DNA from 3 places in the Streptomyces sp. NPDC059092 genome. Region 1 is predicted to be linked to each of the others. Evidence: riboswitches for the same ligand, from Rfam matches in the RefSeq annotation. Region 1 holds a riboswitch; each other region holds the start of a gene.
What was found. A riboswitch is a leader RNA that binds a small molecule or an ion and turns the genes downstream of it on or off. The one in region 1 is predicted to bind cyclic di-AMP.
Positions count from the first base shown of each region.

Region 2: it holds a riboswitch for cyclic di-AMP, as region 1 does, so the genes downstream of both, ACFXPL_RS13030 (peptidoglycan DD-metalloendopeptidase family protein) here and ACFXPL_RS12470 (transglycosylase SLT domain-containing protein) in region 1, are expected to answer to the same signal.
Region 3: it holds a riboswitch for cyclic di-AMP, as region 1 does, so the genes downstream of both, ACFXPL_RS32330 (transglycosylase family protein) here and ACFXPL_RS12470 (transglycosylase SLT domain-containing protein) in region 1, are expected to answer to the same signal.

Region 1 is NZ_JBHZEJ010000016.1:22,474-24,726, reverse strand. It holds gene ACFXPL_RS12475 (enolase C-terminal domain-like protein) at 1-468, shown strand, start outside; cyclic di-AMP (ydaO/yuaA leader) riboswitch at 1,024-1,188, shown strand; gene ACFXPL_RS12470 (transglycosylase SLT domain-containing protein) at 1,193-1,972, shown strand; gene ACFXPL_RS12465 (amino acid permease) at 2,100-2,253, opposite strand, start outside.
Region 2 is NZ_JBHZEJ010000017.1:20,216-22,468, reverse strand. It holds gene ACFXPL_RS13035 (tyrosine-protein phosphatase) at 1-800, opposite strand, end outside; cyclic di-AMP (ydaO/yuaA leader) riboswitch at 1,239-1,405, shown strand; gene ACFXPL_RS13030 (peptidoglycan DD-metalloendopeptidase family protein) at 1,410-2,253, shown strand, end outside.
Region 3 is NZ_JBHZEJ010000081.1:8,995-11,247, reverse strand. It holds gene ACFXPL_RS32335 (transglycosylase family protein) at 1-256, shown strand, start outside; cyclic di-AMP (ydaO/yuaA leader) riboswitch at 1,057-1,229, shown strand; gene ACFXPL_RS32330 (transglycosylase family protein) at 1,235-1,981, shown strand.

The DNA of each region.
Region 1 (2,253 bases):
GCGACGGACTGGCGCCAGCTCACCCACGCGATGGCGCTGCAGTCGGTCTCCATCCCGCTCGCGGACCCGCACTTCTGGACGATGCAGGGGTCGGTGCGGGTGGCCCAGCTCTGCCATGAGACCGGCCTGACGTGGGGCTGCCACTCCAACAATCACTTCGACATCTCGCTGGCCATGATGGCCCACTGCGGGGCCGCGGCCCCGGGTGAGTACAACGCCCTCGACACCCACTGGATCTGGCAGGAGGGCCTGGAGCGGCTGACCGTGGAGCCCCCGCGGATCGTCGGCGGCGAGGTCACGGTCGACGACACTCCGGGTCTCGGCGTCGAACTCGACATGGACCGGCTCCTCGCGGCCCACGAGTTGTATGTGGAGAAGAACCTTTCCGGCCGGGACGACGCCGCGGCGATGCGTTTCCTGGTGGGTAACTGGGAGTTCGACAGTAAGCGTCCCTGCCTGGTGAGGTGAGGCGGGGCAAGGTGAGGGGGCCGTTCCGTTCGGGCCCCCTTTGCCACGCTCATGACCGACCTCTACGACGACGGCCGGAAGATATCGCGGAAAGCGTGGAGGAAGGCATCGGGAGGCGCCGCGTGATGCGACAGGCCGTCACCACGGCGAATCCCCGGGCGAATTCGGTGACGTCCCGAGTCAATTCCCGCGACATGTTCCCAGTTGTCGGAGCGTCGGGTGAGGGGGCGAGGGGGCACGCTCATCCACGTGTGCCCAATAAGGGCGTTTTGTCCCTCTTTACCGTTAAGTGAATATAGGTAGTGTTGGGCGTTCTTGACGCCTTAAAGGTCTTTTGCCTGTCCGATTATTCCGTTACGTTCGTGACGTGCGTCACTGCCGCGTCGGCCGACGGCTGGGGCGAGGTGGGCGTTTTCTCTCGCGAGAGAGGAAAGTTGAGTTCCCGGGACGGCATCGAAGGGGCTATTGCACCGAAAATTCGGAACTTGTGCCGTCCTGATATCTCGCTTACGTTCTCGTCCATCCGGATGGAACGCCCAATCCTGCCGCTGTCCGGAAACCCAGACACCTATCCGTCAGAAGGCAGGAGCGGGGGACCCAGGTAAGTCGCCGGTCCGGATCTTCCGGAACGGCTTGGGGTGAAGCCGTACGCATCGCCGTACGGCCGGACATCTCCAGTCCGAACCCGACAGCTCACCTCGCAGGCGACGGAGAGGAATTCGTCGTGCCCAGAAACGCCAAGCACCGCCGTCCCAGAACTGGCTCGATCGCCCGACGCCTCGTCGCGGTGGGCACCGGGGGCGCCGCCCTCGCGATTCCGCTGGTCTCCGCGGCCACCGCCCAGGCGGCGACCCCGGCTACGGGATACGTCAGCGCCGCCAAGGTCGCGGAGGCTCCCGCCGCCGTGCAGAAGGCCACCACGTACGTCGTGGTCTCGGGCGACTCCCTGTCCAAGATCGCGCACGCGCACTCGGTCAGCGGCGGCTGGAAGAAGCTCTACGCGGACAACCGGAGCGCCGTCGGGGCCAACCCGTCGCACATCCACCCCGGCCTGAAGCTGGCCCTCAAGGGGAAGACGGCGGCCACCGCCACCAAGTCGGCCACCGCCGCCAAGCCGGCCGTCGAGGCGAGCACGAAGTCCGCCACGACCGGCTCCGTCACCCAGGCCGCCGTGAAGACGTACGACAACAACCTGGACGGCTGGATCCGCGAGTCGCTGGACGTCATGGCCCAGCACGGGATCCCCGGCACCTACGAGGGCATCCACCGCAACGTGATGCGTGAGTCCTCGGGCGACCCGAACGCCATCAACAACTGGGACATCAACGCCCAGAACGGCGTCCCGTCCAAGGGGCTGCTCCAGGTCATCGCCCCGACGTTCCAGGCGTACCACGTGCCCGGCACCTCGACGGACAGCTACGACCCGGTCGCCAACATCACGGCCGCGTGCAACTACGCCGCCGCCAGGTACGGCTCGATCGACAACGTGAACGGTCCTTACTGAGCGGACCCGCGCCGCCCCGACGGGCGGCGAACACACCGGGCCCCGGCCCCGCCGTCCAGCGACGGCGGAGCCGGGGCCCGTCCCTGTGCGCGCGCCCACACCCAGTCGCCGTGCGCGCCCTCCCACATCACACACGCCGCGCGCGCAGCTCCCGTATCCCCGCCACCGCCAGGACCAGCGCCGTCGCGCCCAGGGACCACAGGAGCTGCGGGCGGGCCGTGTCGTCGCTGAGCATCAGGACGAACACCGTCCCCATCGCGGCGAGCGTCACCCAGGTCAGG
Region 2 (2,253 bases), on a different contig from region 1:
AGGAGGCGGGCGCGCAGCCGTTCGCGGGTCTCGGGCGTGAGGCCGAGGCCGTCGGACAGATAGCGGTCGGTGGAGCCCCAGGTCTCCCCGATGGCTTCGAAGGCGGCGGCGAGGTATCCGGCGCGGGCGTCGAAGAGCGGGCTGAGCAGCGCCATCGCCTCGCCCGAGGCCGCGCCGGGCGTGCGGTCGGCGCGGCGGAAGGCGTAGCGGCGGTGGGGGTCGTTCGACTTGAGGTAGTCCGCCTCGATCGCCTCCGGCTCGACGCCGACCGCGAGCAGCGCCACGGCGACCGAGATGCCGGCCCGGTCCTTGCCCGCCGCGCAGTGCAGCAGGGCCGGGAGGCTGTCCGCGGCGAGCGCGTGCAGCAGGCGGCTGTGCTCCGCGGTGCGCTGCGTGACGATCGCGCCGTACGAGCCGGTCATCCGGGCCGCCGCTCTGCCGTCCCCGAGGAGCGAGCGGAGCTGGTCGAGGTCGCCGTGCCGGACCATCCGCCAGAACTCGGCGCCGTCGGCCGGGTCGGAGAGCGGGATGTTCACGTGGCGTACGCCCGTCAGCTCCACGTCCGCGCCGTCGAGCTTCAGATCGGCGGAGTTGCGGAAGTCGAAGATCGTGTGCAGACCCAGGCCGGCGAGGAAGACGGTGTCGTCGGCGGTGGCGTGGGCGAGATGTCCGCTGCGGTAGAGCGCGCCGTACCGTACCCGCCGTCCGTCCACGGTCGGCAGGCCGCCGACATCACGGAAGTTGCGTACTCCGGACAGCTCGGGCTCGGTGGACGGGACCTGCGGTGACTGCTGCGTCACGCCTGCTCCTCCAGGTCTGCCGTCGGCGCTGTTCGCCGGCGGAGTCGGTTGCTGACCCTACGACATCTGTTCGGAGGCTGATCGGTTCCGCGCGGTGGTGCGGGAGCGTCCGCGTACGGACAGGACGCGAGGGGAGGAAACGCCCAAACAGGCATCTATCCGGATTGACTGATTCCATATAACCTGCCCCGATCGAGGGGGAGATGGGTGTCGCCGGGTGAGCAGGATCATATCCGTGACGTTCCGTGGCGGCGGGGCGAAAGGGAAAGGCCACCTCGAAAGGGATTTGGAGGGAGGCCTCCACGCAGGGTGACCGGCGATCTTCCGCCGGAGAGGAGTGTGCGCCGCCGACGGAAAAGGGTGGCTTGTTCCGGCCGTCCCACTCGCCTACGTTCACCCTCAATCCGAGCGGAACGCCGAATCCTGCCGCCGCCTCGGGGACACCATCCACCCATTCACGCGTGGCAGGAGCGGGGGACCCAGGTAGTACGCCGTTCCGGTGCTCCGGCATCAGGGACGGCTCGGGGTGAAGTCGCGCACCATGCGCGGCCGGGCATCTCCAGCCCGAACCCGACAGCTCACCTCGCAGGCGCCGGAGAGGAATTCGCCATGCCCGCGAAGGGTAAGCACCGCCGTCCGAGGACCAACCCGTTCTCGCGCGGATTCATCGCCGCCGGAACCGGTGGCGCCGCCATCGCGCTGCCGCTCATCGGCGCCACCGGCGCGCACGCCGCGCAGCAGGCCGCGCCCGCCGCCGCCCCGCAGGCCGCGCCCGCCGCCGCCCCGCAGGCCGCGCCCGCCACCGCGCACACCGCCCAGAAGCTGCCCGCCGCGGCGCCGCAGGGGGCCGCCGCGACGCAGGTGACGCGGTCGGCGGACACGAGTGTGCACACGTACGCGGTGGTCGCGGGTGACTACCTCTCCAAGATCGCTGACGAGCAGAACGTGCGGGGCGGCTGGCAGCGGCTGTACGAGGACAACCGCCAGGCCGTCGGCGCCGACCCCGGGCTGATCCACCCCGGCCTGAAGCTCACCATCGGCGGCAAGCCCGCGACCGCCCGCTCGGAGGCGCCCACCGCCTCGAAGTCGTCGAAGACCTCGAAGCCGTCGAGGGCCTCCGAGCCGTCGAAGCCGTCGTCGAAGGCCGCCTCGTCCGGCAAGTCCTCCACGGCGGCCAAGAGCGCGGCGCCCGCCGCCAACTCCGCCGCGCGGAGCAGCGCTTCCGGCTTCACCCTGCCGGTCGACGGCGTCGGTGTCGGTACGGCGTACCGCGCCGCGGGCGGAAGCTGGTCCAGCGGCTACCACACCGGTGTGGACTTCGTGGCCTCCACCGGCACCACCGTGAAGGCGGTCGGCGCGGGCACCGTCGTGACCGCCGGCGACGGTGGCTCGTACGGCAACCAGATCGTCATCCGGCACGACAACGGGATGTACTCCCAGTACGCCCACCTCT
Region 3 (2,253 bases), on a different contig from region 1:
GGACGACGCCGACGGCAAGGGCGGCGCGTCCAAGGGCAAGCACCGCGGCCAGGCGGCCGACGAGAGCGCCACGCCGGGCGGCACGACGGAGGAGCGCGGGGCGGACAGTCGCGCGTCCCGCGGGTCCGGAGGGGCGCGTGACGGGGGCAGGCTCACGGAGGGCGTGGAGCGCGAGGTGGAGAGGGTCGTCACCACGGTCGGCGGCCACCTCACCCTGGCGACCGGCGGGCAGAAGGTCGTCGGCGGCTGGGTCTGAGCCACCCGCGCGAGGCCAGGGGCCGGCGGTTCCGATGACCGGAGCCGCCGGTTCCGGCGTTGGCGGCCTGCGGCTCCGGCGACCGGGGAGAGCGGTCCCGGGTCCGGAGCGGGCTGCTCCGGCGCCCCGGGCCCCCGGTTCCGGCGCCCCCGGTCCCCGGCCGCCGGCTCCCGGTCCCCGGCCCCCCGGTCCCTGGCCTCCCGGCTCCGGCGCCCACGGTGCCGACGACGGCCGCGGGCGGCTTCGGCACCGGTGTGTGTTCCCCGGCGACCGGAGCGTCTGATTCCAGGGCAGGAACGCCTGGTTCCGGGGCTGGAGCCGCCGCTTTCGGGGTCGGAGCGGCCGGTTTCGGCGCCCCGGGCGGACGGCTCCGGCGGCCACGGTTCCGACGGGTCCGGCAACCCGCGTCGGCCGCCCCGCGACCGGAGCGGGCGGCTCCGGGGCGGGCGCGGGCGAGTGCCGTTGAACGGGGCCCCGTTGACGTCTCTTCGGCTGCGTCCGTCCTGGCCAGCGCCTCCGATCTCCGGGCGGAACACGGTCAGTTAGCGACCGTATGTCCACTTCTGTGCAAGTGAGACAAGGGTCTCTTCGCCGCAACTCGGGCTCTTCTCCCCGGGGGTTGGGTCAATCCGGTTCTCACCTGCGGAAACGTATTGTCCGCCGGGGGAGGTAAGGGCGTTTTTTCCGGGATGTGCTCCTTTGAACAACGGGCAGGGCTGTGATTACGGTCTGAACCGCTCGCACCGCGGGCCTCGTCGACCGTCACGCCGAATCCTGCCGTCGGTCGGGGGGAGTAATCGTCGCTTCAAGCGCCGAAGGCAGGAGCGGGGGACCCAAAGGTTTGTGCCGGGCCCGGCCGTCGAGAGACGGCTGGAGGCCGGCTTGGGGTGAAGCCGCGTGTGCAAGCACGCGGCCGGGCAACTCATTGGCCCGAACCCGACAGCTCACCTCGTAGGCGTCGGTGAGGAGATGTGTTCCATGCAGCTGCGTTCCAGCAAGGCCAAGCACCGTCGCCCGTCCAAGGCCGTTCGCTACGTGACGCTCGCCGGGATCACCGGTGCCGCCGTCGCGGCCCCCCTGCTCGGTGCCACCGCCGCCTCCGCCGCCACCACCTCCGAGTGGGACCAGGTCGCCCAGTGCGAGTCCGGCGGCAACTGGTCGATCAACACGGGTAACGGCTTCTACGGCGGCCTGCAGTTCACCCCCTCCACCTGGGCCGCGTACGGCGGCACCTCCTACGCCCAGCGCGCCGACCAGGCATCCAAGTCGCAGCAGATAGCCGTCGCCGAGAAGGTCCTCGCGGGCCAGGGCAAGGGCGCCTGGCCGAACTGCGGCGTGAACCTCTCCGGCGCCTCGAACGGCGGCGGCTCGACCGGCTCCGGTTCCGGTTCCGACTCCGGTTCCTCCAGCTCCAGCAACTCGGGCAGCTCCAGCAACTCCGGCGGCTCCAGCAACTCCGGTACGCAGAAGTCCGCCCCGAGCCAGCAGGCGCAGCCGCAGCAGTCGAGCCGTGACGAGGCGCAGCCGGCCTCGCGCGGCCAGAGCCGTCCCACCACGATCAAGAAGGGTGACGGCGAGTACAAGGTCAAGTCCGGCGACACCCTCTCCAAGATCGCCACCGCCCAGAAGGTCAAGGGTGGCTGGGAGAAGGTCTTCGACCTGAACAAGGACATCGTCCCCGACGCGGACGTCATCTACCCGGGTCAGCAGCTCCACCTGAGCTGACCCGTTCTCCCCGGCCCGGCGCGTCACCCCCGTACGCGCCGGGTCGGGCCCCGTATCCGCCGCTCGCCGTCACCGGTCCCGCTACCGGCCGGTAGCGGCGGTCCGTACGAACGGTCCGTACGAACGGTCCGTACGAACGGTCCGTACGGGCGGTCCGTACGGGCGGGAGCGTCTTAGGGGGCGGGCACCGGCTGGCCGATGACCCGGAGCCGGTTAGGCTCATGGCGCAAGGCCAAGAGACCCTGCACCCACGCGTCACATCCCAGAAGGAG